One region of the Halomonas sp. ABH4_019 genome, then DNA from elsewhere that is predicted to be linked to it. Evidence: predicted binding sites of a transcription regulator. Region 1 holds the regulator's gene; each other region holds the start of a gene.
What was found. The regulator sigma-54, encoded in region 1, starts transcription at its own class of promoters, with help from an activator protein. The targets are predictions, from matches to a motif close to TGGCACNNNNNTTGCTNT.

Region 1 (9,671 bases):
GGCCTGCGAAGCGGCCGGCCGCGGCCAGGCGGGCATCAAGAGCTCCGACGGTGCCGGACTGTCCAGCGGCGAGGGCGTGCGCGTCTATGCCAACAGCCACGGTTTCCTGGGCAGCCAGCGCGGCAGCCGCCACTCGCTCTCCTGCATGCTGATCGCCGAGGACGAGCACGGCATGCAGCGCGACTACGACTACACCAGCGCCCGGGATCCCCGCGAGCTGCTGGCCCCCGAGGCGGTGGGCGAGAGCGCCGCCCGGCGTACCCTGCGCCGCCTCGGTGCCCAGCGCCCGGCCACCGGGCGGATGCCGGTGCTGTTCGATCCCGGCCTGGCCTCGGGGCTGGTCGGCAGTTTCCTCGGCGCCATCGCCGGCGGCGCCCTCTATCGGCAGGCCTCCTTCCTCTGCGATCGCCTCGGCGACACCCTGTTCCCCGAATGGTTCTCGCTGCAGGAGAAGCCGCGGCTGGTGCGCGGCATGGCCAGCAGCGCCTTCGACGGTGACGGCGTGGCGACCCGCGACAACGTCTTCATCGACCAGGGGCGGCTGGCCAGTTACATGCTGTCCGCCTACAGCGCGCGGCGTCTGGGCATGGAAACCACCGGCAACGCCGGCGGCGCCCGCAACCTGCGCCTCGATGCGCCGCTCGAATCCCAAGAGGCGCTGCTCGCGCGCATGGATCGCGGGGTGCTGGTCACCGAACTGATGGGCCAGGGCGTCAACGGCGTCACCGGCGACTATTCGCGCGGGGCGGCGGGCTTCTGGGTGGAGAACGGCCGCATCCAGCATCCGGTCGAGGAGTTCACCGTCGCCGGCAACCTGGCGGCCATGTTCCAGGGCCTGGTCGGCGTCGGCGACGACATCGATACCCGCGGCAGCATCCATACCGGCAGCTGGCTGATCGACGAGATGATGGTCGCCGGCAGCTGAGCCGGGCTTCGCCCGCTATAAGCCGGAACCGCCCGCTCCGCGGGCGTAAGCTGGAAGCTTGAAGAAAAACCGCCCCTAGGCACTTGCCATAGGGGCGGTTCGTTATACGCTGCCTTCCAGCTTCCAGCTTCCAGCTTCCAGCTTCCAGCTTCCAGCTTCCAGCTTCCAGCTTCCAGCTTCCAGCTTCCAGCTTCCAGCTTCCAGCTTCCAGCTTCCAGCTTCCAGCTTCCAGCTTCCAGCTTCCAGCTTCCAGCCTCCAGCTTCCAGCTGTCAGGCTTCCTCGTCGAACCTGGCCTCGAACAGCGCCTCCAGCGCATCGAGTACCGCCTCGCCGTCGTCGCCGTCGGCCTCCAGGGTCAGCTCGGTGCCGCAGGGCGCGGCGAGCATCAGCAGCGACATGATGTTGGCGGCGTCGGCCCGCTGTTCGCCGTGATAGACGGTGACCCGCGACGCGAAGGGTTGGCAGCACTTTACCAGGCGGGTGGCGGCGCGGGCGTGCAGGCCGCGCTTGTTGGTCAGGGTAAGCTTGCGGCTGGGCACGTGGCTAGCGGTCCTCGTCGGCGTTCGGGGCGGGGAGGGTGAGTTGCAGGCCGAGTTCGCGGTGACGCAGGCGCACCCCGGCATGGCGCTCGGCCAGGCGGCGGGACAGGCGTTCGGCGAGGTAGGTGGAGCGGTGCTGACCGCCGGTGCAGCCGATCGCCACGGTCAGGTAGCTGCGCTGGCTGGCCCGGTAATGCGGCAGCCAGCGCTCGACCCAGGCCAGGATGTCGTCGGCCATCTCGTCGACGACGGGATAGCCTTCGAGGAAGGCGATCACGCTGGCGTCGCGCCCGGTGGCGTCGCGCAGCCGGGGATCCCAGTAGGGGTTGGGCAGGCAGCGGGCATCGAACACGATGTCGGCGTCCAGGGGCACGCCGCGCTTGAAGCCGAACGATTCCACGGTCAGCGTCAGGCCCTCGCGGCGATGGCCGGCGACCTGGTCGGTGATGCGCCCGCGCAGGTCGTGGACCGAGAGCCGCGAGGTGTCGATCAAGAGGTCGGCGAGATCGCGGATCTCGGCCAGCGCCTCCTCCTCGCGGTCGATTGCCTCGGCCAGCGTCATCTCGCTGTCCCGGGTCAGCGGGTGGCGACGCCGGGTCGCGGAATAGCGCTCCAGCAGGATCCGGGCGTCGGTGGTCAGGTAGACCACCTGGCAGTGGATGTTGCGGGCCCGGACGTCTTCGAGCAGCGCGGGGAAGCGCTCAAGGGCGTGGGGCAGGTTGCGGGCGTCGATGCTCACCGCGATGGCGCTGCGCAGCGACTGGCCGCCGCTCAGCTCGTCCACCAGCGGGCCGAGCAGCATGGCCGGCAGGTTGTCGATGGCGTAGAAGCCGAGATCCTCCAGGGCCTGCAGGGCGATCGACTTGCCGGAGCCGGAGCGTCCGCTGATGATGACGAGTTGCATGACGGGTCTCCTGGTCGGGGCGGACGCGGGGCTCAGTCGCGTCCCTTGGCGGCCGGGGCCTGTCGTCGGATGGCCTCGAGGAGGCAGTCGTGGAGCTCGCGCTGGCTATCGGCGCGGCGCAGGGCGCTGCGGGTCTCGGCGTCGTTCATCACGCTGGCCACCTGGCCGAGCAGGGCGAGATGAGCGTCGTCGGCCTCCTCGGGGACCAGCAGCACGAACACCAGATCGACGGGCTCGCCGTCGATGGCATCGAAGTCGACCGGTTCGGCGAGCTTGAGGAAGCCGGCGATGGGCGCCTTGCAATGCGGGTTGCGGGAGTGGGGGATGGCGACCCCGTGCCCGATGCCGGTGCTGCCCAGGCGCTCACGCCCGATCAGCCGGCTGAAGACCTCCTGGCTGTCGAGGCTCGGGGTGTTCTGGGCAATGAAGGTGCTGAAGAATTCCAGCACCCGCTTCTTGCTCCCCCCGGGCACGCCGAACAGGGCGCGCTCGGGGGGCAGGATGGCTTCGAGTGACATTGGCGGCTCAGCGGACGCTTGCGGCGCCCTGGGCGCGGGCCTGGGTCTTTTCCTTGTGCTTGACCAGCTGGCGGTCCAGCTTGTCGGCAAGGGCGTCGATGGCGGCGTACATGTCGCCGTCCATCGCCTCGGCGTGTAGATCGGCACCGGCGGCATGCAGGGTGCAGGCGGCCTGCTGGCGTTCCTTCTCCACGGAGAGCGTGACCTGCACGGTGGTGATGTTGTCGTAGTGGCGCTCGAGTCGCGTGAGCTTCTCCTGCACGTAGTCACGCAGGGGATCGGTCAATTCCACGTGGTGGCCGGTGAGGTTGACTTGCATGACACGCTCCTTGCTCCTTGGGTGGTGATCCGATTGTAACCCTTTTTGGTGCCTTGCAAACCCCCCGCGCCAGGCGGTTTTCCACGCCATGCGGCGCGGCTGGCGACGGCCCTAACCGAGACGCTTGCGGCGGCTGGAGGAGGGGATCTGCATCGCCTCGCGGTACTTGGCCACGGTGCGCCGGGCCACCTCGATGCCTTCCTCGCCGAGCAGCTCCACCAGCTTGCTGTCGGAGAGCGGCTTGCGCGGGGGCTCGCCCTCGATCAGCTTGCGGATGCGGGCGCGGATCGCGGTGCTCGAGTGGGCGTCCTCGCCGCCCCCGACCTGGCTCGAGAAGAAGTACTTGAGCTCGAAGACGCCGCGCGGGGTGTGGATGAACTTCTGGGTGGTGACCCGCGAGATGGTCGATTCGTGCATCTCCACCGCCTGGGCGATGTCGGCCAGGATCAGCGGCTTCATGGCTTCCTCGCCCTGCTCGAGGAAGTCGATCTGGCGGGTCATCACCTCGCGGCCGACCCGCAGCAGGGTGTCGTTGCGGCTGGTCAGGCTCTTGATCAGCCAGCGGGCCTCCTGGAGGTGGTCCTTGAGGAACTGGTTGTCGTCGCTCTTGTCGGCGCGGCGGATCAGCGCCGCGTAGTCGGGCTGGATGCGCAGCCGCGGCATGGCCTCGGGATTGAGCTCGATCCGCCAGCCCTGGGGGGTGTGGCGGGCGATCAGGTCGGGGATCACGTAGTCGTTGTCGTCGCCGGCGTAGGTGCTGCCGGGGCGCGGGTCGAGGCCGCGGATCAGGGCGATGACCCGCTCGAGGGCTTCGTCGTCCAGCCCCAGGCGACGCTTCAGCAGGCGGCGGTCGCTGGCGGCCAGCGCCTCCAGGAACTGGCGCACCAAGCGCCTGGCCTGGGGCAGCAGCGGGGTGTCGTCGGGCAGGGTGGCCAGCTGCAGCAGCAGGCATTCGCGCAGGTCGCGGGCGAAGACGCCGGTGGGCTCGAACTGTTGCAGGCGCAGCAGGACGGCCTCGATCTCCCGGGTGGTCAGGCCCTCAAGGCCCTGGGCGCGCAGGCCGTCGCGTAGCTCGTCCAGCGGTTGGTCCAGGTAGCCGTCCGGCGTCACGGCATCGACCAGGCTCTCGGCGATGCGCGTTTCGCGCTCCTCGAGGCCGCTCATGGCCAGCTGCCAGCCGAGGTGGCCTTGCAGGCTCTGGCCGGCGGCCTGGCGCTCGAAGTCGGGGGCCTCGCCGCTGCCGCCGGCGTCCTGGAAGGTGTCCGACCAGTCGCTGTCCACGGAGAGTTCCGCGGGAATCTCGTCGGACCAGTCGTCTTCCGGGGTCTCGCCGACCGCCTGCTCGCCGAAATCGTCCTCGAGTTCCAGCATGGGGTTGGCTTCCAGCGCCTGCTGGATTTCCTGGCGGAGGTCGAGGGTCGAGAGCTGCAGCAGGCCGATCGCCTGCTGCAGCTGGGGCGTCATGGTCAGCTGGGTGCCGACGCGCAGTTGCAGGGATGCCTTCATGGCCATGGATGGTTCCGCTCCTCCGGCGAAGAGGCTCCTACCCTAGTGGCCCGGATGGCGCCATGCAAGTGCTGATTAAGCAATTAGCGTGCCAATGGCAATCGGCGTGCCCGTCGTCGGTTGGCGACGCTATATCAGTGACTTGCGAAGCCGCAGCCCTTAGAGGCGGAAGTCCTGGCCCAGGTAGACGTCGCGCACGCGCTGGTTGGCCAGGATCTGCTCGGCGTCGCCCTCGGCGATGATCTGGCCGTCGCCGACGATGTAGGCGCCATCGCAGATGTCGAGGGTCTCGCGGACGTTGTGATCGGTGATCAGTACGCCGATCTCGCGGGACTTGAGCTGGCGGATGATGCCCTTGATCTCGCCCACCGAGATGGGGTCGACCCCGGCGAAGGGCTCGTCGAGCAGGATGAAGTCGGGCTCGGTGGCCAGCGCCCGGGCGATCTCGACCCGTCGGCGTTCGCCGCCGGACAGGCTCATGCCCAGGTTGTCGCGGATATGGGTGACGTGGAAGTCCTCGAGCAGGCGCTCCAGGCGATCCCGTCGTCCGGCCCGGTCGAGATCGCCGCGGGTCTCGAGGATGGCCATGATGTTGTCGGCCACCGACAGCTTGCGGAAGATCGAGGCCTCCTGGGGCAGGTAGCCGATGCCGGCCCGGGCGCGCTCGTGCATGGCGCTGCCCGAAAGGTCGCGGTCGTCGATGGCGACCCGGCCGGCATCGGCCCGCACCAGGCCGACGATCATGTAGAAGGAGGTGGTCTTGCCGGCGCCGTTGGGCCCCAGCAGGCCGACGATACGGCCCTGGCGGATCTCCAGGCTGATGTCGTGGACCACGCGGCGGCGCTTGTAGCTCTTGGCCAGATGCTGGGCGCTCAGGGTCTTCATGGGGCGTCCTGCCGTTCCGGCTCCAGGGTCATGCGCACCCGCTGGCGCTCGTCGACGCCCTGGGCGTCGGAGCGGGCCTGGACGACCCGGCGGTCGAGGAAGTATTCCAGGTAGCCGCCGTCGAAGGTGTCGCCGCCCTGGTGGAGTTCGGCCTGGTCGATCAGCTCGATGCGCCGCTCGGCCACGTGGTAGACCACGGTGCGCCCCCAGGCGCGGACCAGCGGCTCATCGGGGGCGGGCTGCTGTTCCATGTAGGCACGCTGGCCGGTGGCGGTGGCGCGGGTCAGCTGGCCGGCATCGTTGCGCTGGATCTCCACGCGCGCGCCGCTCAGCTGCATGCTGCCCTGCTGGATGTGCACGTCGCCCTGGTAGACGGCGGTGCCGGCCCGGTCGTCGAGGTCCAGGCGGTCGGCCTCCACCTGGATGGGCGCGCTGGCGTCGCCCTCCAGGGCCAGTGCCGCGGGGGTGGCCAGTGCCGTGGCCAACAGCGTCAGGGCCAGCAACGAGGCGAGGGGAGGTCGCGTCATGGCTCGGGGGTCTCCTGGGAATTCGGCGGGTGGTGGCCGCGCACATTGTCGGTCAGTCGGGCGCGGTTGTCATCGAGCCAGGCGTCGAAGCGCTCGCCGCGCATCGATTGCGGCGGCTGGCTCAGCCGCGCCGGCGTGTCGCTCCAGGCGTGGCCGGCGTCGGCATCGTAGTGGAGGCGCTCGGTCTCGAGCCGCCAGCGCTCTGCGGGCGCGGTGAGGCGCGCCTGGCCCTCGAGGACCAGCGGGTTGCCGCCGGCCCCCAGTCGCCCCTGCTCGGCGACGGCCAGCCACAGGCGGCCCTCGTCGTCGCGCAGTCGGGCGTCGGGAGCGGTCAGGCGGGTGACGTCGTCGACCGGGGTGTGGACCAGTCGCGGGGTGGTCAGCCGCTGGTGGGGGCGGCCCTGGGCGTCGAAGCGCGTCAGCTTGACGTCCTCCAGGTAATAGTCGGGCTCGCCGGCCTCGTCCTGGGGCACCGGGCCGGGCGGTGCCTCGGAGCGCTGGTCGAGCAGCGCCAGGCCGCCGCCCAGCACGAGCAGCAGCAGGAACAGCCAGGTGCGGAAACCGGGGCGGGGCAGTCGCATCCCGTCAGGCCTTGCCGTGGAGGTAGGTGTCGAGCACGGCGTCCCAGTGGCCCTGGGCCTGGAGCAGGGTGTCGCAGATCTCGCGCACCGCGCCGAAGCCGCCCTCGCGTTCGGTGACCCAGTCGGCGTGCTGGCGGATGTAGCTGGGCGCGCCGGGCACGCTGATGCCGACCCCGGCCTGGCGGATGGGCGCCACGTCGGGCATGTCGTCGCCGCAGTAGGCGGCCTGCTCGAGGCCGAGGTCGAGGCGTTGGCACAGCTGGCGCAGCACCGGCAGCTTGTGTTCGACGCCCTGATGGAGGTGCTGGATGCCGAGCGCGGCGGCCCGCCGGCTGACCATCGGTGAGTCGCGACCGGTGATCAGCGCAACTTGGATGCCGGCGCGCTGCACCAGCTTGATGCCGTGGCCGTCGAGGGTGTGAAAGGCCTTGACCTCACCGCCGTCGGACTGGAAATAGAGGCGGCCGTCGGTGAGCACGCCGTCCACGTCCATGGCCAGCAGGCGCACGCGGCGCAGGCGGTCGACCAGCTGCGGGTCCATCAGGGGGGCGTCGAGGGTCATGGGGTCTCCTTGGGTCAGATCACGCCGCTGGCCAGCAGGTCGTGCATGTGCAGGGCGCCCACCGGGCGGCCGTCGTCGCCCACCACGGCCAGGGCGGTGATGCGGCTGTCCTCCATGAGGCGCACCGCCTCGGCGGCGAGGGTGTCGGGCGAGATGCGCTTGCCGGGCACGGTCATCACCTGATCCACCGTCAGCGCCGAGAGGTCACCGTGCTGGTCCAGGGTGCGACGCAGGTCGCCGTCGGTATAGACGCCGGCCAGCCGGCCCGCCGGGTCGATCACGCAGGTGAAGCCCAGGCCCTGGCGGGTGATCTCTAGCAGGGCGTCGCGCAGCGGGCTGCCCAGCGCCACCCGGGGCAGGCGGTCGCCCTGGTGCATCAGGTCCGAGACCTTGAGCAGCAGGCGCTTGCCGAGGCTGCCGCCGGGATGCGAGAGGGCGAAGTCCTCGGCGGTGAAGCCACGGGTCTCGAGCAGCGCCACGGCCAGGGCGTCGCCCAGCGCCAGGGAGGCGGTGGTGGACGAAGTGGGGGCGAGGTCCAGCGGGCAGGCCTCGCGCTCCACGCCGGCATCCAGGTGGGCGTCGGCATGGCGGGCCAGGGTCGAGCCGGGGCGGCCGGTCATGCTGATCAGCGGCGTGCCCAGGCGTTTGAGCAGCGGCAGCAAGGCGGTCACCTCGGCGGTCTCGCCGGAGTTGGACAGCGCCAGGACCACGTCGCCCGGGGTGATCATGCCCAGGTCGCCGTGGCTGGCCTCCCCGGGGTGCACGAAGAAGGCCGGGGTGCCGGTGCTGGCCAGGGTGGCGGCGATCTTGCCGCCGACATGGCCGGACTTGCCCATGCCGGTGACCACCACCCGGCCGCGACAGGCCAGGATCAGCGCGCAGGCGCGCTCGAAGTCGCCGTCCAGGCGTTCGATCAGCGCGCCGATGGCTTGTTGCTCCAGCCGCAGGGTGCGCTCGGCGCTGGCCAGCAGGTCGCGGGAGGAGGAGGATTCGTCAGTCATGGCGATGATTGTTGCCTGTCGCGGGGTTGGGCTCAAGGGGCGGGAGGCCTGGGCGTGGCTCCCGGGTGCCGCCGGCGGGTGTCGCGAGGCGCGTCCGGCGAGAAAGGCGCCCATTGAACCCCTTGCGTGCCCCCGACGCAAGCCGTGGCGGCGCGGCGCTGGCGCCGCGGGACCCGGTTAGGATACGATGTTCGATAATCTCGAAGGATGCCAACGGATGAGTGACTCCCCCCTCGTCGAAGTGTCGGGCCTGCGCTTCGCCCGCGGTGAGACGGAGATCTTCCGCGGCCTCGACATGGTGGTGCCGCGGGGCAAGATCACCGCCATCATGGGCCCCAGCGGTACCGGCAAGACGACGCTGCTCAAGCTGATCGGCGGTCAGCTCACCCCCGATGCGGGGCGGGTGTGGATCGCCGGGCAGGAAGTGCATGCGCTGTCGCGCAAGGCGCTGTTCCGGCTGCGTCGGCGCATGGGCATGCTGTTCCAGAGCGGGGCGCTGTTTTCGGACCTCGACGTCTTCGAGAACGTGGCGTTTCCGCTGCGCGTGCATACCGACCTGCCCGAGTCGATGATCCGCGACCTGGTGTTGATGAAGCTCCAGGCGGTGGGCCTGCGCGGCGCCCGAACCTTGATGCCCTCGGAGCTCTCCGGGGGCATGGCCCGGCGCGTGGCCCTGGCCCGGGCCATCGCCCTGGACCCCGAGCTGATTCTCTACGACGAGCCCTTCGTCGGCCAGGACCCCATTTCCATGGGCGTGCTGGTGCAGCTGATTCGTCGCCTCAACGAGGCGCTGGGGCTGACCGCCGTGGTGGTGTCCCACGACATCAAGGAGACCCTGTCCATCGCCGACTATGTCTATGTGATCGCCGACGGCCGTGTGATGGCCCAGGGCACCCCGCAGGGCCTCGACGTGGACCGCGACCCGAGAGTCAGCCAGTTCATCCACGGCGAACCGGATGGTCCGGTGCCCTTCCACTATCCTGCCATGGACTTCCACGACGACCTGCTGGGCACGGGAGGGCCGCGATGATCGCTCTGCTCCAGCGCCTGGGGCGCCAGGGATGCGACGTCACCGAGGGCCTCGGCCAGGCGGCCATCCTGCTCGTCCAGTCGGCGGTCGGCGTGCCCTCCGCCGAGGGGTTCAGGCTGTGGCTGCGTCAGATGCATTTCGTCGGCGTGATGTCGCTGGCCATCGTGCTGGTCTCGGGGCTGTTCATCGGCATGGTGCTGGGCCTGCAGGGCTACACCATCCTGGTCGATTTCGGCGCCGAGGATGCGCTGGGCCAGATGGTGGCGCTGTCGCTGCTGCGCGAGCTGGCGCCGGTGGTGGCGGCCCTGCTGTTCGCCGGCCGGGCCGGCTCGGCGCTGACCGCCGAGATCGGCCTGATGAAGGCCACCGAGCA
Region 2 (9,671 bases), 200 kb from region 1:
AAGCCGGCCAGCTGCTCCTTGGTCTCGGCGAAGGGGCCATCGGAGACCAGCGTCTCACCGTCGCGCCGGCGCACCTTGGTGGCGCTTTCCACCGGCTGCAGCGCCCGGCCGGTGACGAAGTGGCCCTGCTCGGTCAGGCGCTCGACGCAGCCCAGACATTCCTGGTTGAGGTCGTGCCACTCGCGCTCGGACATGGCCTCGATCAACTGCTCCTGGTAGTACACCAAGGCGACGTACTGCATGCCTTCCTCCTTGTGTCGTCGACACGCTGGGATCATGGGCGCCGTGGGATCACGGACACTGCTCGCTGGGGGTGGCGACCATCCACTGCACGCCGAAGCGGTCGGTCGCCATGCCGAAGCCCTTGGCCCAGAAGGTGGCCTCGAAGGGCATCTGCACCTGGCCGCCCTCGGCCAGGCGCTGGAACACCTCCGCCGCCCGCTCGACGTCCTCGTAGTCGAGGAACAGCTGGGCCCCCTGGGGCGCCTGGTAGCAGTCGCCCATCGCGTCGGCGCCCATCAGGCGATGGCCGCGGACGTTGAGCGAGGCGTGGGCGATCCGGTCGTGCCACTCGTCCGGCACCTCGGCGGCGGCCGGGGTCTCGCCGAAGGTCAGCATCGCCTCCAGGTGGCCGCCGGTGACCTCGGCATAGAAAGTCATCGCCTCGCGGCAGTCGCCGGCGAAACTGAGATGCACCTGCAGCCCCCGGGGCAGCCGGGCCTGGGCGATGTGCCGGTCCAGGCCGGCGCCGGGTTCGAAGTCCTGCATGGCAAAGTAGCGACGCAGCTCGAGGGTGACGCCGCCATCTTCCGGCGGCCACTGCTTGGCCCACTCGATGGCGTCCTCCAGGGAGTCGACCTCGAGCACGCTGTAGCCCGCCAAGAGCTCCTCGGTGGCCGCGAAGGGCCCCGCCACGACCCGCGGCTCGCCATCGCGAAACGCGATCCGGCAGCCCTCCCCGCTGGGGCGCAGGCCATCGCCGGTGACGAAGACGCCGGCGCGGATCATCCGCTCGTTGTAGTCCGACATGGCCTTCAGCAGTTCCTGGCTCGGCAGCTCGCCCGCCTCGGTCGCCGCGTCGGCCTTGCGCATCAGCATGTAGCGCATGACATCGTTCCTCCTGGCTGTGGGGACCTCTCGCCCGGCGCGACTCCGCCGGTGAGGGAGACCTTCTCCCGGCGACCCTTCGCCGGTGAGATACACAGGAGTCGCGCGGCGAGCACGCGAATCGACAGCCCGGCGACATTTTTTTCGCTACGCCGGCGAACCGTGGCCGGGGGCCGGGCCGGCGGCGGCATGGGGCACGGCATCGGCGGGGCCGGCCGCGTCCAGCTCCGCCAGGCGACGCACCAGGAAGCGCCGCTCGGGTTCCTGCACGGTCAGCGCCAGGGCCCGTTGGTAGGCATGGCGCGCCGCCTCGCGATGCCCGGCGCGGCGATGCAGGTCGGCGCGGGCGGCGTGGAAGAGGTGGTAGTCGACCAGCTGATGATGGTCGGCCAGCGCCTCGAGCAGCGCCAGGCCGGCCTCGGGTGAGTCGTGCATGGCCACGGCCACCGCCCGGTTGAGCTCGACCACCGGCGAGGGCTGCTGCCGCTGCAGGGCCCCGTAGAGCCTCACGATGCGCCGCCAGTCAGTGGCCTCGGCACTTTCCGCCTGGGCATGCACGGCGGCGATGGAGGCCTGCAGGGTGTAGGGATCGGTGGGCGTCAGCGCCAGGGCCCGCTCCAGCCAGGCCATGCCGGCGCGGATCTGCCCGGCGTCCCAGCGGCGGCGATCCTGCTCCTCCAGCGGCACCAGCTCGCCCTGCGCGTCCTGGCGCGCCTCGCGGCGGGCGTGGTGGAGCCGCATCAGGGCCAGCAGGCCGAATACCTCGCCCCGGGGCAGCAGCTCGGCCAGGGCCTCGCCCAGGCGCAGCGCCTCGTCGGCGAGCCCCACGTCGACGACCCGCTCGCCGTCGCTGGCGGAATAGCCCTCGTTGAAGATCAGGTAGATCACCCCCAGCACGCCGGGCAGCCGCGATGGCAGCTCGGCGGCATCGGGCACCTCGTAGGGAATGCCGGCGGCGCGCAGCCGACGCTTGGCGCGGACGATGCGCTGGGCCAGGGCGGCCGGACGCTGCAGCAGCGCGCTGGCGACCTGTTCGGTGGTCAGCCCGGCCATCTCGCGCAGGGTCAGCGCCAGGCGGTCGGACATCGACAGCGCGGGATGGCAGCAGGTGAACAGCAGGCGCAGGGGGTCGTCGGCGATGTCGCGGGCCTCCTCGGCCTCGCCCTCGTCGGGCACCAGCAGGTGGGCGTGCTGGCGGGCGGTCTGCCGGCGCCGGATCTGGTCGATGCCGCGGCGATGGCCGACCCGGATCAGCCAGGCCACCGGCGCGTCGGGCACGCCCTCCCCCGGCCAGCGGGCGACGGCCGCGGCGAAGGCGTCGTGCATGGCCTCCTCGGCGGCATCGAAATCGCCGAGGCGGCGAATCAGCGTCGCCAGCACGCGGGGGGCGTGCCGGCGATAGAGGGACTCGATGGAGACCTGGACCTGCATGGCGATAGCGCTCCCGGGGCCGTTCCGTGGCGTGACGCCCATGGCCGGGCCCGACGCGGCCATTCACCGGCTCGCTCGGACGCCCTGGCGCCAGCCTCCAGCATAGTCGCTGGCGGCCTCGGGGGGTCACTCGACGAAAGTGATAGCGACCCGCTTCGCTGCCGACGGCATCGACGGCCGTCGACCGGCATGGCGCGCCTCGTCGCCCTGGGCGCTGCCCCGCCCTCAGCCGAGGATGAAGATCACGCAGGCCGCGGTGAGCGCACCCATGCTGCCGTTGAAAACCCGCCAGGCGCGCGGCCCCTTGAGCCAGCGGCCGATGGCCATGCCGAAGCCCGCCCACATCGCGATGCAGGGCAGCGCCACCAGCTCGGCGAAGCCGGCCAGCACCAGGGCGTTGACCACGGTGTTGCCACCCTCGGGCAGGAAACTCGCCATCAGCGTCAGGCCCATCACCCAGGCCTTGGGGTTGGCGAACTGGAAGGCCGCCGCCTGCCAGAAGCTCTGGGGGCGCCCCTCGGCATCGCCGAAGCGGGGCGGCGGCGCGGTGGCGATGCCCCAGGCCAGGTACAGCAGGTAGAGGCTGCCGGCCACGCGCAGCAGGGTCTGCACCAGCGGGAAGCGCTCGAAGACCATGCCCAGGCCCAAGGCGATGGCCGAGAACAGCACGAAACAGCCGCCCAGGATGCCCAGCAGGTGCGGCAGGGTGCGCCGGAAGCCGTAGTTGGCGCCGGAGGCGGTGAGCATCACGTTGTTGGGGCCGGGCGTGATGGTCATGGAGATCATGAACAGCGACGCGGGCCCGAAGGCGGCCAGGGTGTCCATCGAAATTGTACCCCTACAATTATGGTGAATGGGTTTATTTATGCCGGCTTTTCTGAGCATAATGGGCACAATAACGGCGTCAAAGGTTTTATTGTCACCATGACAATCTGGACACCCGAGCTCCCCGACGGCGGCCCGCGCTACCGCCGTATCGCCGAGGCCATGGCCGAAGCGATCGACAGCGGCGAGCTGGCCCCGGGCGCGAAACTGCCGCCCCAGCGCCAGCTGGCCGACCGCCTGGGCGTCACCGTGGGCACCATCACCCGCGCCTATGCCGAGGCCCAGCGCCACGGCTGGGTCGAGTCCCGGGTCGGCAGCGGCACCTACGTGCGCCGAGCGGCCGAGGACGCGCCGGTACCCTTCTTCCGCGCCGGCCAGCCGGCGGGCGACGGCGTCATCGACATCAGCATGAGCCTGCCGCCGCCCCATCCGCTGCGCGCCCGGGGCCTCAAGCGGGCGCTGGAGGGCATCACCGCCTCGCCGGAGGCCCTGCAGGACGCCACCGAGTATCAGCACGAGGCGGGCAGCGAGGCCCAGCGGGCGCGCATCGCCGCCTGGCAGGGCAGCCTCGGCCTGCCCGACGACCCCGAGCGCCTGCTGATCACGCAGGGCGGCCAGCACGGGATCCACCTGGTGGCGAATGCCCTCGCCCAGCCGGGCGACCTGGTGGCCGCCGATGCCCTTACCTACCCCGGCTTCGTCTGCGCCGCCCAGCAGGCTCACCTGCGTCCGCTGGCGGTGCCGATGGACGCCGACGGCCTGGACGTCGAGGCGCTGGCCCGGCTGTGCGCCCGCCAGCCGCCGCGGCTGCTCTACACCACCCCGGACCTCAACAACCCGACGGGCGCTCGGCTCAGTGAAACCCGCCGCGAGCGGCTGGCGGCCCTGGCCCACGAGCACGATATCTGGCTGATCGAGGATGCCGTGCAGTACCTGCCCGAGGCCCAGCGCGGCACGCCGCTGATCGACCTGGCACCGGAGCGCACCCTGCATATCTTCAGCACCTCCAAGGTGCTGGCCGGCGGGCTGCGCATCGGCAGCCTCACGGTGCCGGAGCAGCTGCAGGAACGCCTCTGCTCGGCCCTGCGCGCCCAGAGCTGGATGGTGCCGCCGTTGATGGTGGAAGCCGCCTGCCGCTGGATGGAGGATCCCGACAGCCGCGAGCTGCTGCGCTGGCAGGTCGACGAGCTGGCCGCCCGCCGCCGCCTGGCACTGGACCGCCTTTCCCCCTACGCTCCGCTGTGCCGCGAGGGCTCGTCGTTGATCTGGCTGCCGCTGCCGGCGGGACGACGCAGCAGCGAGGTGCAGGCGCTGCTGGCCCGGCGCGGGGTCAAGGTCTCCACCCCCGAGCCCTTCTGCATGGGCAGCGAGCCGGCGCCCCAGGCCATTCGGCTGTGCCTGGGCCCGGCCGAGACCCGCGAGACCCTGGAACGCGCCCTGACGATTGTCGACGAGCTGCTCTCCGAGCCGCCCTCCTCGCCCTGGCAGACCCTGTAGGTCGGCCTCCAGGCCCGGTCCGGAGGACGGCGTGCACTCCTTGAGCGCGGCGGCGCGCGCCATTCACCCCAAGCGTGCATGGCGACGCAAAACGGCACCACCAGGGTGCAACTTCGTCACGTGGCGGCTCGCTCGCCCCGTGTCGGTGCCGAGAAAGCACTGATATGGCGCAGCATGCGCCAGAACGGAACACTAATTGCTTATCTCCTGTGAATCTTGCCATTTCCCCATGCATCAGGAGAGATCATTCCCGTGGATATCACGAGTGCCGTCGAGACCCTGACCCAGAGCGCCAACACGCTATTCATCCTGATCGGCGCCATCATGGTGCTGGCCATGCACGCCGGTTTCGCCTTCCTCGAGGTGGGCACGGTGCGCCACAAGAACCAGGTCAACGCCCTGGTCAAGATCATGACCGACTTCGGCGTCTCGGCGCTGGTCTACTTCTTCGTCGGCTACTTTATCGCCTACGACACCCACTTCTTCGCCGGCGCCGAGGAACTGACCGCCGGCCACGGCTATGCCCTGGTGAAGTTCTTCTTCCTGATGACCTTCGCCGCGGCGATCCCGGCCATCGTTTCCGGGGGCATCGCCGAGCGCGCCCGCTTCTACCCCATGCTGGTCGCCGCCGGGGCGGTCGTCGGGCTGGTCTATCCGTTCTTCGAGGGCATCGTCTGGAACGGCAACTACGGCCTGCAGGACTGGCTCGCCGCCACCTTCGGCGCCGGCTTCCACGACTTCGCCGGCTCCGTGGTGGTGCACGCCTTCGGCGGCTGGGTGGCGCTGGTGGCGCTGCTGCTGCTGGGCGCCCGCCGCGGCCGCTATCGCGGCGGCAAGGTGGTGGCCTTCGCGCCTTCCAACATCCCCTTCCTGTCGCTGGGCGCCTGGATCCTGACCATCGGCTGGTTCGGCTTCAACGTCATGTCGGCCCAGACGCTGGACAGCATCAGCGGCCTGGTGGCGGTCAACAGCCTGATGGCCATGGTCGGCGGCATCCTGGTCGCCATGGTGCTGGGCAAGAAGGACCCGGGCTTCATCCATAACGGCCCGCTGGCCGGCCTGGTGGCGGTGTGCGCCGGCTCCGACCTGATGCACCCCATCGGTGCGCTGATTACCGGCGGCGTGGCCGGCGCGCTGTTCGTGTGGCTCTTCGAGTGGGCCCAGGAACGCGTCGAGCGCCTCGACGACGTGCTGGGCGTGTGGCCGCTGCACGGGGTGTGCGGCGTGTGGGGCGGCATCGCCGCAGGCATCTTCGGCCAGGCGGGTCTGGGCGGCCTCGGCGGCGTCAGCCTGATGTCCCAGCTGATCGGCTCGCTGGCCGGCGTGGCGGTCGCGGTGATCGGCGGCCTGGTGGTCTACGGCCTGGTGGCCAAGGTCTGCGGCCTGCGCCTCAGCCAGGAAGAGGAATACAACGGCGCCGACCTCAGCATCCACCGTATCGGCGCCACCTCGCTGGACTGAATCGCCGCGAATCGAGACGACGCGGGGCCCAGCCGGCCCCGCGTTCCATGCCCGAATCCCGCCCTGGGCCTCCTGACCCTAGGCCTCCCCTCTTTCTCCCGCTCCTTTCCCCTCGCTCCTTTCCCCTCGCTCCTTGCCCCTCGTACCTCATCCCTCATCCCCCTCCCCCTTCACTCCTCCAGCGTCTCCCCGGATCCGCCGAGCTCCGCCGGCACGTCCTTCATCTTGGGCAAGCCATCGGGAATGCGCAGTACCGCTTCCTGGTAGTGCACGTGCAGCTGGGGCGCGAAGGCCAGCTCGGGCAGCAGCGCCGCATAGACATCGACCAGCCCCATCTCCGGGTGCTCGGTCAGCACGTGCCCGCCGCAGTGCCGACACCAGCGGCGCCGGCTGGCGGACGTCTTCTGGTAGCTTTCCAGCGCCTCTTCCCCCCGAGCGATCCGCACCGCATCGGGCTTCCAGAGGCTGAAGGCATTCACCGGGCCGGCCGACCAATGTCGGCAGGACTCACAATGGCAATAGCCCATGGCCTCTGGCTCGCCTTCGACCTCGACCTGGACGGCGCCACAGAAGCAGCCGCCGCGATAGCCTTGACTCATCGTCCACCTCCCGTGTCTCCATCGGATGCCCGTTCAGTGTAGCCGCCGAGGTGGACCATCCCTTACCCAGCGCCTACACCTTGTTACATGACCAAGCCGGATACAGGGAAAGTCGAGGGCCGCGGGGCACGGGGCGTGCTGCGCTTTCTGGGACTGGTGGCGCTGGGCGGCGTGATCGGCGGCGTGGCGGCGCTGGCCGCCGTGGGCTTCGTCAGTGCGGTGCTGTGGCTCAACGACCTGCTGCTGATCTCCCCGCGCGGGCGCATGATGCTCGCCCATCCCGAATGGCTGGCGGTGGCCACCGTCCTGGTGCCGACCCTGGGCGGGCTGGTGGTCGGCCAGCTGCACCGGGCCATTCCCGAGGGCCGCCCCCACACCCCCGCCGACGTCATCGCCGCCGTGCAGACCCGGCGCGGCCGGCTGCCGCCCAGAGCCGGGGCGCTCTCCGCCCTGTCTGGCCTGGTGTCGCTGGGCGCCGGGGCCTCGGTGGGCCAGTACGGCCCGCTGGTGCACATGGGCGCGAGCCTCGGCTCGTCGGGCGCGCGGCTGCTGCACCTGGGCCGCTCCGAGGACAACATCACCATCGCCTGCGGGGTGGCCGCGGCCATCGCCACCGCCTTCAATGCGCCGCTGGCCGGCATCGTCTTCGCCCACGAGGTGGTGCTGCGCCACTATGCGCTGCGGGCCTTCGCCCCGGTGGCCGCCGCCGCCCTGGTGGGGCACGTGATCGCCGCCCAGGTGCTGGACCGCGGCGCGCTCTTCCACGTGGTCGACCTGGCCATCCCCCGCCCTTGGGAGTTCGCCGTCTTCCTGGCCATCGGCGGGCTGGGCGCGCTGGTGGCCGGGGGCTACATGAACGCCATCCTCGGCGTGGGACGGCTGGCCAGGCGCCTGCCGTTGCCCGCCCCGCTGCACCCGGCGCTGGCCGGGGCGCTGCTCGGCGTGACCGCGCTGTGGGTACCCGACATCCTCGGCATGGGCCAGGAGACGCTGCGCTTCGCCACCATCGCCGGGGCCTTCGGCGGGGTCGAGCTCGCGGTGGTGATGCTGCTCAAGCTGGGCGCCACGGCGCTGTGCCTGGGAATGGGCTTCGGCGGCGGGATCTTCAGCCCGGCGCTGGTGATCGGCACGCTGTTCGGGGCCCTGTGCGGCACCCTGGTGGCGATGGTCGGCGGCGCCCAGGATACCTTCGTCTTCTATGCCATCTGCGGCATGGTCGCGGTCACCGCGCCGGTGATCGGCGCGCCCCTGACCAGCCTGCTGATCGTCTTCGAGCTCACCGGCAGCTATGCGCTGACCACCGCGGCGCTGGCCAGCGTGACCCTGGCGAGCCCCATCGCCGCCCAGCTGTTCGGCCGCTCGCTGTTCGACATCCAGTTGACGGCCCGGGGCCTGGACCTGTCCTCGGGGCGCAGCCGGGCGGTACTGGAAGACGCGCGGCTGGGCGACCTGCTGAGCCAGGAGGGCGTGCGCCTGCGCCCCGAGACCTCGGTCGACGAGGCCGTCCGCGCACTGGGCCAGTCGGGCCACGGGGAGGCCTACCGAGTGGACGCCAAGGGCCGCTACCGGGGCAGCCTCACCCTGGCCGACCTGGAGGTGATGCGCGAGGCCGGCCAGGGTACGGCGCCGATCGCCGATTGCCCGACCACGCCGCGCCCGGTGCTGGGGCCCGAGGCCTCGGTCTGGATGGCCATGCGCCAGTTGCAGGAGATGACCGGCGAGGCCATCGCCGTGGTCGACGAGCAGGACGTCTTCCACGGCGTGGTCTTCGAGGCGAGCATCGCCCGGGCCTTCCTGCGCTACAGCGACGAACTCCGACGGGAGGAACACGGTGCGGGCTAGACGACGCCTGGGCGCCCTCGCCCTGACCCTGATGCTCGCCCCGGCCCTGCCGATGCCGGGCCCGTCGGCGCCGGCCCGGGGCGATCCCGCCGCCGCGCCGGCAGCCGAACCGCTGACGGTGCTGAGCTGGGGCGGCGCCTACGAGCGGGCCCAGCAACGGGCGCTGTTCGCGCCCTTCACCGAGGCCACCGGCATCCCGGTCGCCGTGGCGCGCTACGACGGCGGCCTGGCGGCGCTGCGCCGCGCGGTGGCCCAGCAGGACGTGCCCTGGGACGTGATCGACATGACCCGCAGCGAGGCCATGGCGGCCTGCGAGGCGGGCCTGCTGGCGCCGCTGGAGCGGGATCTCGCCGCCCCGGCCCCGGACGGCACGCCCGCCGAGCGCGACTTCATCGACGACGCCTTCGGGGCCTGCAGCCTCACCCACTCGGTGTTCGCTACCGTGGTCGCCTATCGCCCCGACGCCTTCCCCGGGCGCCGCCCCACCGAGATCGCCGACCTCTTCGACCAGCGACGCTTCCCCGGCCCCCGAGCCCTGCAGCGCACGCCCTCGGTGAACCTCGAGTGGGCGCTGCTTTCCTACGGCGTGCCCCACGAGGAACTGTACCGACTGCTCAGCACTCGGCGGGGCCTGTCGCTGGCACTCACCCGGCTGGCCGGCCTCGAGGGCCTGCGCTGGTGGGAGACCGGCAGCACGCCCGCGCAGCTGCTGATCGACGGCGAGGTGACCATGGCTTCGGGCTACAACGGGCGCTTCTTCGACGCCATGATCAACCGCGACGCGCCAATCGCCATCCTCTGGGACGGCCAGGTCCAGGAGCACGAGGTGTGGGCGATTCCGCGCCACGCTTCCCATCCCGAGGCGGCACGCCGCTTCATTCGCTACGCCACCGCCACCGAGCGCCAGGC
Region 3 (9,671 bases), on a different contig from region 1:
GTTCGGCCTGATGAACCTCTTCGCCCGCACCCTGGGCGGCATCTTCTCCGACCTGTTCGCCAAGAACGGAGGCCTCAAGGGGCGCGTGCGCTGGCTGTTCATCGCCATGCTCTGCGAGGGCGTGGCGCTGATGTTCTTCTCGCAGATGCACGTCCTGGCGCTGGCCATCGGCATCATGCTGGTGTTCAGCCTGTTCGTGCAGATGGCCGAGGGCGCCACCTTCGGCGTGGTCCCCTTCATCAACAAGAAGGCGCTGGGCGCCGTGGCCGGCATCGTCGGCGCGGGCGGCAACGCCGGAGCCGTGGCCGCCGGCTTCCTGTTCCGCTCCGAGGAACTGAGCTATCAGCAGGGGCTGTTCTATCTCGGCATCGCCGTGGTGATCGCCTCGCTGTGTGCGCTGGTGGTGCGCTTCTCGCCCGAGGTCGAGGCCGAGGAAGCCAAGGCCTACAGCGACGCCGTGGGCGAGGATACCGGCGCCGCCGCCCTCACGCTGCGCTGATCCGAAGGGCCCGCACCATCGGCGGGCCGCCCGAACCCGTCACAAACTCATCTTGCACCATGGCGATGCCCCGGCACCGGCCGGGGCATCGTCTTGTCGGCCACTTCTCTCACCCAACCTATTGTTTACAATGCAAAAAATAAAAAACTGGCAATCTTATTGCTTTATATCACCCATCGAGACCAGGCGAGACGTGGACCAGGCTCCGTGGAGCACGAGTGCGTCGAACCGCGCCGCCAACGCCGGTGGCCCCGTTCCCGTATTCGTCACGTCACGAGGTTGTCCATGCAGATCCGCCACAAGGCAAACCGCATTCGCCTGTTGAGCCTCACCTCCCCCCAGATGCGCGCCTTCCACTTCTCGTGGTTCGCCTTCCATATCTGCTTCTTCGGCTGGTTCGGCATCGCGCCGCTGATGGCGGTGGTACGCGAGGACCTCGCGCTGACCCAGACCCAGATCGGCAACACCATCATCGCCTCGGTGGCCATCACCGTGCTGGTGCGCCTGCTGATCGGCGTGCTGTGCGACCGTCTCGGCCCGCGCCGCACCTACACCGGGCTGCTGTTGCTCGGCGCCGTGCCGGTGATGGCCATCGGCCTGGCCGACAGCTTCGAGGCCTTCCTGCTGGCCCGCCTGGCGATCGGCGCGATCGGCGCCGGCTTCGTGATCACCCAGTACCACACCAGCACCATGTTCGCCCCCAATGTGGTGGGCACCGCCAACGCCACCACCGCCGGCTGGGGCAACCTGGGCGGGGGCACCACCCAGATTCTGATGCCGCTGCTGTTCTCCGGCCTGCTGATGCTGGGCGTCAGCGAGACCCTCGGCTGGCGGCTGGCGATGCTGGTGCCCGGCGTGGTGATGGTCGTCACCGGCCTGGCCTACTGGCGCTTCACCCAGGACGCCCCCGACGGCGACTTCCGCGTACTGCGCCGCGCCGGCGAGCAAGCCGGCACGCCGGCCGCGGCCAGGCCGGGCTTCCTGCGCGTGGCCCGGGACCCGCGGGTCTGGGCGCTCGGCCTGGCCTATGCCCTCAGCTTCGGGGTCGAGCTGACCCTGCATAACATCGGCGCCATCTACTTCTTCGATCACTTCGACCTGAGCCTGGCCAGCGCCGGCCTGATCGCCGGACTGTTCGGCATGATGAACCTCTTCGCCCGTACCCTGGGCGGCATCGTCTCCGACCTGAGTGCCCGCCAGGCCGGCCTCAAGGGGCGGGTACGCTGGCTGTTCGTGGCGCTTACCTGCTCGGGTATCGCCCTGGTCGCCTTCTCCCAGGCCCAGTTCCTGCCGTTGGCCATCGCCCTGCTGATGGTGCTGGGGCTCTGCTCGCAGATGGCCTCCGGAGCCACCTTCGGCGTGGTGCCCTTCCTCAACCGCGAGGGTCTCGGCACGGTGGCCGGTATCGTCGGCGCCGGGGGCAACGTCGGCGCGGTGGCCGCCGCCTTCCTGCTGCGCAGCGAGGCGATCGACTACCAGCAGGGCCTGTTCATCCTCGGCCTGATCGTGCTGGCCCTGGCCTGCTGCGCCTTGCTGGTGCGCTTCTCCGCGGCCGACGAGGACCGCGAGGCCGAGGCCTACCGCGACGCGGTGGGGGCAGCGAACGGCGACGGCGCCCTGTCGCTGCGCTGATCCCATCGACCCGCTTCTCCACCGATGCCCCGTCGTTTCGCGACGGGGCATCGGCGTTTGCAGGCGATCGCGGATATGGCCATGCTGGAGGACGGCGGGCTCGCGGCATTGCACGCCCCCGGCCTGCGCGCGCCCCTGAACGCCGCGGGCCGGCTCGGCGAGGCCCGCTCTCGACTTCATCCGACCGAAAAGGAGTTTCCCCCATGACGATCGCCACCGGTGACCGCCTGCCCGACGTCACGATCAAGACCAACGGTCCCAAGGGGCCCGAGGACCTCGCCACCGGCGACTTCTTCGCCGGGCGACGGGTGGTGCTGTTCGCCGTCCCGGGCGCCTTCACCCCCGGCTGTTCCAACACCCACATGCCCGGCTTCGTGGTCAACGCCGACGCCATCCTCGCCGCCGGCGCCGATGCCATCGGCTGCCTGGCGGTCAACGACGCCTTCGTGATGGGCGCCTGGCAGCAGGACCAGAACGCCCAGGCGATGACCATGCTGGCCGACGGCAACGCCGAGTTCACCCGCGCCCTGGGCCTCGACATGGACGCCAGCGGCGGCGGCATGGGCACGCGCAGCAAGCGTTTCGCGCTGATCGCCAACGACGGCGTGGTGGAATACCTGGGCGTCGATACCCAGAAGGGAGTGATCGAAGCCAGCAGCGCCGAGACCATCCTCGCCCAGCTCAAGGGCTGATCCGCACGCCAGGAGGCGATACACGATGGATGCCATGACCCTCACCGGCAGCTGCCTCTGCGGCGCCGTGACCCTCGCGGTGGAGGCCTCGCGCCAGAACATCGGCGCCTGCCACTGCCGGATGTGCCGCACCTGGGGCGGCGGCCCGCTGTTGGCACTGGAGTCGGTGTCCCGCGTCACCGTCGAGGGCGAGGACAGCGTCGCCGTCTTCGCCTCCTCGGACTGGGCCGAGCGCGCCTTCTGCCGCCACTGCGGCACCCACCTCTTCTACCGGCTCAAGACCGGCGAGCACTATGCGGTGCCGGCGGGGCTGGTCGACGAGGGGCAGGCCTGGACCTTCGACAGCCAGATCTTCATCGACGAGAAGCCGCCCTGGTACGCCTTCGCCAACGACACCCAGGACCTGACCGGCCAGGAGGTGTTCGAGGCCTTCGAGCGTCGCGACGGCTGAATGGCCGCGTCGGCCCCGCTCCGGCGGGGCCGCCTCGAGCGAGTGAGCGCTCAGCGCCTGACGGTCGCGTCACAGGCCCCACCCGGCCACTGGCCGTCCCCGGGGGCTGCGGTTATGCTGCGCCTGCGGCGCGGTGGCGCCGCTTAACCCCCTGCTGTGTTCCCCCAGGACCGACACCATGACCCCGAGGAAGTACCGAGAGGGTGACGCGCCCCGACTGGCCGCCCTGTGGCAGGCCAGCTTTCCCGACTACACCGGCTACAACGCCCCGGAAGCCATCCTCGCGGCCAAGCTGGCCGTGGACGACCATCTCTACGTGATCGAGGATGCCGGGGAGCTCGTCGCCAGTTGCCTGGTCGGCTACGACGGCCACCGGGGCTGGCTGTATGCCGTGGCGGTGGCGACGGAAAGGCAGGGGCAAGGACTCGGCAAGCGGATCGTCGAGCACGCCATCGAGCAGCTAAGAGCCATGGGCTGCGTCAAGGTCAACCTGCAGATCCGCGGCGGCAACGACGCGGTGGCGGACTTCTACCGCCGGCTCGGCTTCGATGTCGAGGAGCGCATCAGCATGGGCCGCCGGCTGAGCTGAGCCAGCCTGATGCCCAAACGGCTCAGGCGGCGTTTGCACACGCCCGCGGCGCCGCCGGGCTGGTCTCGACCATGCGCACCACGCTGCCCACCACGATCAGGCAGGGCGACGGCAGCGGCGTGTCGGCAAGCTTGCCCGGCATGTCGGCCAGGGTACCGGTGAGCGCCGCCTGCTCGGGCAGGCTGGCGTTGGCCACCAGCATGATAGGCCAGTCGTCGGGCAACCCGGCGCCGCGCAGGCCGGCGCAGATCGCCTCGACCTTGGCCAGCCCCATGTAGAACACCAGCGTCTCGTCGCGGCGGGCCAGCGCGCCCCAGTCGGGCGCACCGCCTTCGCGGCACAGCTGGGCGGTGATAAAACGCAGCTGCTGGGCGTGGGCACGGTCGGTGAGCGGGATGCCCATCCCGGCACAGGCCGCCGAGGCCGCGGTGATGCCGGGCACGATCTCGGCCGGCGTCCCGGCCTCGGCCAGCGCGCCGAGCTCCTCGCCCATGCGCCCGAACACACCGGGATCACCACCCTTGAGACGCACCACCGACTTGCCCTGCCCCGCCAGTTCGACCAGCAGCGCGCCGATCTCGGCCTGGGGCACGCTGTGATGGCCGCGGGCCTTGCCCACGTAGTAGCGCTCGCGGCCGGCGGGAATCAGCGCCAGCACTTCCTCGCCGACCAGCCGGTCGTAGACCACGGCGTCGGCCTGGGCGAGCAGCCGCGCCGCCTTCAGGGTCAGCAGTTCGACGTCGCCGCTGCCGGCGCCGACCAGGTAGACGCGCCCCGGCCGACACTCGCCGTACAGCGAGAGGCGTGCGGCATCGTCGTCAGACCGACCGGTCTTGAGCCCTTCTCGCCAGCGAGAAGCCTGCCCCAGGCGCGCCAGAGCAGCGATGGGACGGATGACATCAAGCAACTTGAACGGCTTGCGGGGCTTGTCCAGAGTGCGCATCGCCACTCTCCTCTTCGATGTTGGGTTCAGCGTTGACGTCAGAACTGTCTTCGATCAGCGACTTGAGCTCGGGAATGCAGCTGCCGCACTGGGTGCCGCAGGCGAGTCGCGCCCCCAGCGCCTCGACGCTTGAGTCACCGGCCTGGATGGCCGCGACGATGGCCTTCTGGCCGACCTGGTGACAGCTGCACACCAGCGGTCCGGCGTCCGCCTCCCCGGCTTCACAGCCGGCCAGCAGGCGGCGACGAGCGTCACCCCCCAGCGGCGATTCCGCGAAGCGCTCGTCGAGCCAGGAAAGCCCCGGCAACTCGGCAGGCGGTGCCACCATCAGCCACCAGCGCAGTCGCCCCGCCTCGATGCCCGCGGCACGCAGTCGGCCGCCGGCAGGATCGTCGCTCCACAGGGTCGGCGCCGTGGGCAGCCACTGCCGCACCCAGGCCAGCCAGTCGCGGGGGACATCGCTGCCGGCGAGCTGCCAGCGCTGGCAGTGGGACAGCGGGATGCGCGCCCAGTAGGCGCCGTCGTCGCGACCGGCGAAGTCGCCGCCTTCCTCGGGTGCGACCAGCAGGGTGGCCTCCCAGCTCACCGCCAGCGGCGCCAGCGCCACCGCGCCGTGCTTGGATTCCGGCTGGCCGGAGATCGGGTCCAGGTGCGCCGCGAGCAGGCTGCCCATGCGCGCCGCGCCGCTGAAGCGGTCGGTCCAGTGCATGGGCACGAACACCTCGCCGCGCCGCTGGCCCTTGGTCAACCGCACCCGGGCAAGGTACTCGCCGCCGGCGCCGGTCAGCCGCGCCAGCTGCTGGTCGCCCACGCCGCACGCGGCGGCATCCTCGGGGGTGATGTCGATGAAGGGTTCGGCACGATGGTTCATCAGCCGCGGCGCCCGGGCGGTGCGGGTCATGGTGTGCCACTGGTCGCGCACCCGGCCGGTGTTCAGGCGCAGCGGGCGCGCCTCGCTGAGCGACTGCTCGGGGCCCCGCGGGCGCACCGGCAGCAACCGGGCCAGGCCATCCGGGGTGGCGAAGCGACCGTCCTCGAACAGCCGCGGGGTGCCATGGGGCGCCTCGGCGGTCACCGGCCACTGGATCGGCGCCAGGGCGTCGTAGCCCGCACGATCCAGCCCGGCCAGCGACGAGATATCGAACACCCGCGAACCCGCGGCATCGGGAAGGTTCTCGAAGCCCGACAGCCGTGCGTGCTCGGCGAAGATCTCGGCGGGATGGTCGTAGTCGAAGGCCTCGCCATAGCCCAGGCGACGCGCCACCGCGCTGACGATCCACCAGTCGTGGCGCGCCTCCCCGGGCGGCGGCAGCATGCCGCGCTGACGCGAGATGCGCCGCTCGGAGTTGGTCACGGTGCCGTCCTTCTCCGACCACGACGAGGCCGGCAGCACGATGTCGGCATACGGCAGCAGGTCGGTGTCGGCCATGCACTCGGAGACGATCACCAGCGGGCATTTCTCGAGCGCCGCGCGCACGCGATTGGCATCGGGCAGGCTGACCGCCGGGTTGGTGGCCATCACCCACAGCGCCTGGACCTCGCCGCGCTCGATGGCCTCGAATAGCTCGACCGCCTTGTGGCCGGGCGCCTCGGGCAGGGTCGGCACCAGGGTCTCGGTGGTCCAGAACCGGGTGACGCGCTGGATAGCACCAGGCGACTCATAGTCCATATGGGCGGCGAGCTGGTTGGCCAGCCCACCGACCTCGCGGCCGCCCATGGCGTTGGGCTGGCCGGTGATCGAGAAGGGCCCGGCGCCGGGCAGGCCGATCTTGCCGCCGGCCAGGTGGCAGTTGATGATGGCGTTGCACTTGTCGGTGCCGCTCGAGGACTGGTTGATGCCCTGGGAGTAAAGGGTCACCACGTGCAGCTGGCTGGCGAACCAGTAGAAGAAGGTCTCCAGGCGCTCCGCGTCGACGTCGCAGTCGGCGGCGATGGCCTCGATGCGGCAATCGTCCTCCCGGGCCGCGGCCAGCGCCTCGTCGACCCCTTGCGTGTGGTGCTCGAGATAGATGTCGTCGAGCTTGCCCTTGTCGGCCATCCATCCCAGCAGACCGTTGAACAGCCGAGCATCGCTGCCGGGCGCCAGGCCCAGGTACAGATCGGCGATCTCGCAGCTGTCGGTGACCCGCGGGTCGATCACCACCACTCGCATCAGCGGGTTGCGGCTCTTGGCGGTGCGCAGCCGCTGGTAGAGCACCGGATGGTTCCAGGCCAGGTTGGAGCCCACCAGTACCACCAGCTCGGCCTCCTCCAGGTCCTCGTAGCTGCAGGGCACGGCATCGGCGCCCAGCGAACGCTTGTAGGCGGCCACCGCCGAGGCCATGCACAGCCGCGAGTTGGTATCCAGGTGCGGCGTGCCGAGGAAGCCCTTGAACAGCTTGTTGGCGACGTAATAGTCCTCGGTGAGCAGCTGGCCCGAGAGGTAGGCCGCCACGGCATGGTCGCCGGCGCGCTCGCGGGTGGCCCGGAGACGGTCGGCCACCGCATCGAGCGCGGTGTCCCAGTCGACCTCGACGCCGTCGACCCGAGGCTGGGTCAGGCGGCCGCGGTGGCCAAGGGTCTCGGCCAGCGCCGAGCCCTTGACGCACAGCCGCCCGTAGTTGGCCGGATGGTCGCCGTCGCCTTCAACGCCCGTGAGGCGCCCATCCTCGATGTCGACCTTCACGCCGCAGCCGACGCCGCAGTAGGGGCAAGTGGTTCGAGCTTGATGCATAAGTGCGCTCCTCGATCGCGGGTCCCGGAACGACGACGCCCACCGCTGCGCCGGGTAAGCGCAAGGGTGGGCGTCGTTGCCATGGACCACCGACGCGGCGGCCCGGGATGATATACCTGGTCTGGCTAGACTCAAGCAAAGGGCGTGCCATCTCCGGCAAGCCCCGCCCTGGCGGGGCTGATCCGATCCCTGGCGAGGCATCTTGCACCAGCCGGCGGCGCCGAACGCCCGCCTCGCACCCCGACGGTGCAAACCGGGGATGGTGGACCGCCGACACCGGCGCACGCACCGTCTGGAATGAAAGTTGCATATCCTTGGTAAATCTCCGCCATCACGAGCCAGACCCCATGCCCCAGCCACTGCGAATCCTGCTGGTCGACGATGAGAGCGTACGCGCCGCCATGGTCGAGGAGGCCCTCGGCCAGGAAGGACACGAGGTCATCTGCCACCTCTCGAGCCCGGCCAGCCTCAATGAGATGGTTGCCCGCCATGCCCCCGACGTGGTGATCATCGACATGGAATCCCCCGACCGCGACACCCTCGACAGCATGTCGCTGCTCAACCGCGAGAATCCGCGCCCGGTGGTGTTCTTCGCCGACCAGCACGATCCCGACTCCATGCAGGCCGCGCTGGCCTCCGGCGTCAGCGCCTACGTGGTGGACGGCCTGGTACCGAGCCGGGTCAAGGCGATCCTCGAGGTCGCCGTGGCGCGCTTCGATGCCTTCCAGTCGATGCGCACCGAGCTCGACCGTGCGCGCAACCAGCTCGCCGACCGCAAGCGCATCGAACGCGCCAAGGGCCTGCTGATGAAGCACCAGAACTGCGACGAGCCGCAGGCCTACCAGATGCTGCGCAAGCTGGCCATGGATCGCGGTCAGCGTATCGGCGAGGTGGCCAACAGCGTGATCGATATCCTCGAAGGACTGGAGAAAGGCCAATGAGCATGTCCCGCGCCCCCGAGCGCCCCCGCCTGACCCTGGGCTTCGTCCCGCTGCTGGACGCCGTCCTGCCGATCGTCGCCCGGGAAGGCGGCTTCTTCGCCGCCGAGGGACTCGATGTCACCCTGTCCCGGGAAAGCGCCTGGTCGACCCTGCGCGACAAGCTCGCCGCGGGGCTGCTCGACGGCGCCCAGCTGCTGGCCCCCCTGCCGCTGGCCATGAGCCTGGGCGCCTCGGGCCCGCCCTGCGAGGTCTTGGCGCCGCTGGTGCTCGGCCGCAACGGTAACACCCTGGTGCTGTCGCACCGCTGGGCCGAGGGCATGGCCACCCCCTTCGACGCCACCCCCGGGGGCCGCGATCCCGCCGTCAACGCCCGAGACTTCGCCGACCGGTTGCGCCACCGCGGCGCGCCGCGACCCCGCCTGGCCATGGTGCATCCCTTCTCCGGCCACCATTACCAGCTGCGCGACTGGCTGGCCCTCGGCGGCATCGACCCGAACCGTGACGCCGAACTGGTGGCCCTGCCACCGTCGCGCATGGTCGAGGCGCTGGAACAGGGGCGCATCGACGGCTTCTGCGTCGGCGAGCCCTGGGGCAGCCAGGCCGCGCACCGCGGCGGCGGCCACGTCGTGGCCACCGGCGCCCAGCTGTGGCCCGACCATCCCGAGAAGGTGCTCGGCGTGACCCGCGGCTGGGCCGAGCGCCACCCGGCCACCCTGGCGGCGATGATCCGCGCCCTGGTCGCCGCCGCCGACTGGCTGGCCACCTCCCCGGCGAATCGCCGTCAGGCGCGGGACTGGCTGGCGCTGCCACCTTATCTGGATCGCGCCCTGGACCACCTGCCGACCCTGCCGCTGAGCGAGGCGCCGGTGGACCAGCGATTCTCCCAGCTGCGCCCGGAGGCCGGCCAACTGAGCTCGATGGCGACGCACCTGGCCCGCCAGCTCGAGGCGCCCGTCGACCGCGAGCGGCTCGATGCCTGCTACAGCCCCGTGCATTTCGATGCCGCCACGCACCAGGGCTGTGCATGATGCTCGGTCGGGGGCAGGGCTCCGCTCCCGCCGCGCGAAAGATTTACAACCCAACATAATGTATTAAAAGGATTTTTACAGGAATTGGCCCGATAATTGATTGTTACTGATCGAACGGAGGGCCGAGGCCCCCGGCGGTCAACGGCGATCGCACATCGAATGCCAGACGAAGACGTCTCCACG

Region 2: a site for sigma-54 is predicted at 5,046-5,063, ahead of ACXAFN_RS14790 (ammonium transporter). Genes of this name have one in related genera too.
Region 3: a site for sigma-54 is predicted at 7,652-7,669, ahead of ACXAFN_RS01875 (nitrate reductase). Genes of this name have one in related genera too.

What each region holds. Positions count from the first base shown of each region.
Region 1 is NZ_JBSWWC010000003.1:319,763-329,433, forward strand. Features, by position in the region: gene pmbA (metalloprotease PmbA) at 1-925, shown strand, start outside; gene ACXAFN_RS13795 (HPr family phosphocarrier protein) at 1,196-1,465, opposite strand; gene rapZ (RNase adapter RapZ) at 1,470-2,369, opposite strand; gene ACXAFN_RS13805 (PTS sugar transporter subunit IIA) at 2,402-2,887, opposite strand; gene hpf (ribosome hibernation-promoting factor, HPF/YfiA family) at 2,895-3,206, opposite strand; gene ACXAFN_RS13815 (RNA polymerase factor sigma-54) at 3,318-4,718, opposite strand; gene lptB (LPS export ABC transporter ATP-binding protein) at 4,872-5,597, opposite strand; gene lptA (lipopolysaccharide transport periplasmic protein LptA) at 5,594-6,124, opposite strand; gene lptC (LPS export ABC transporter periplasmic protein LptC) at 6,121-6,705, opposite strand; gene ACXAFN_RS13835 (KdsC family phosphatase) at 6,710-7,267, opposite strand; gene ACXAFN_RS13840 (KpsF/GutQ family sugar-phosphate isomerase) at 7,282-8,268, opposite strand; gene ACXAFN_RS13845 (ATP-binding cassette domain-containing protein) at 8,486-9,298, shown strand; gene mlaE (lipid asymmetry maintenance ABC transporter permease subunit MlaE) at 9,295-9,671, shown strand, end outside.
Region 2 is NZ_JBSWWC010000003.1:522,947-532,617, reverse strand. Features, by position in the region: gene ACXAFN_RS14815 (YciI family protein) at 1-242, opposite strand, end outside; gene ACXAFN_RS14810 (YciI family protein) at 292-1,107, opposite strand; gene ACXAFN_RS14805 (RNA polymerase sigma factor) at 1,255-2,538, opposite strand; gene ACXAFN_RS14800 (LysE family translocator) at 2,764-3,363, opposite strand; gene ACXAFN_RS14795 (aminotransferase-like domain-containing protein) at 3,463-4,860, shown strand; gene ACXAFN_RS14790 (ammonium transporter) at 5,113-6,321, shown strand; gene ACXAFN_RS14785 (GFA family protein) at 6,492-6,920, opposite strand; gene ACXAFN_RS14780 (chloride channel protein) at 7,056-8,762, shown strand; gene ACXAFN_RS14775 (extracellular solute-binding protein) at 8,752-9,671, shown strand, end outside.
Region 3 is NZ_JBSWWC010000001.1:404,951-414,621, forward strand. Features, by position in the region: gene ACXAFN_RS01840 (MFS transporter) at 1-499, shown strand, start outside; gene ACXAFN_RS01845 (MFS transporter) at 785-2,131, shown strand; gene ACXAFN_RS01850 (hypothetical protein) at 2,213-2,338, shown strand; gene ACXAFN_RS01855 (redoxin family protein) at 2,335-2,823, shown strand; gene ACXAFN_RS01860 (GFA family protein) at 2,849-3,274, shown strand; gene ACXAFN_RS01865 (GNAT family acetyltransferase) at 3,453-3,863, shown strand; gene cobA (uroporphyrinogen-III C-methyltransferase) at 3,886-4,806, opposite strand; gene ACXAFN_RS01875 (nitrate reductase) at 4,763-7,519, opposite strand; gene ACXAFN_RS01880 (ANTAR domain-containing response regulator) at 7,867-8,460, shown strand; gene ACXAFN_RS01885 (CmpA/NrtA family ABC transporter substrate-binding protein) at 8,457-9,488, shown strand.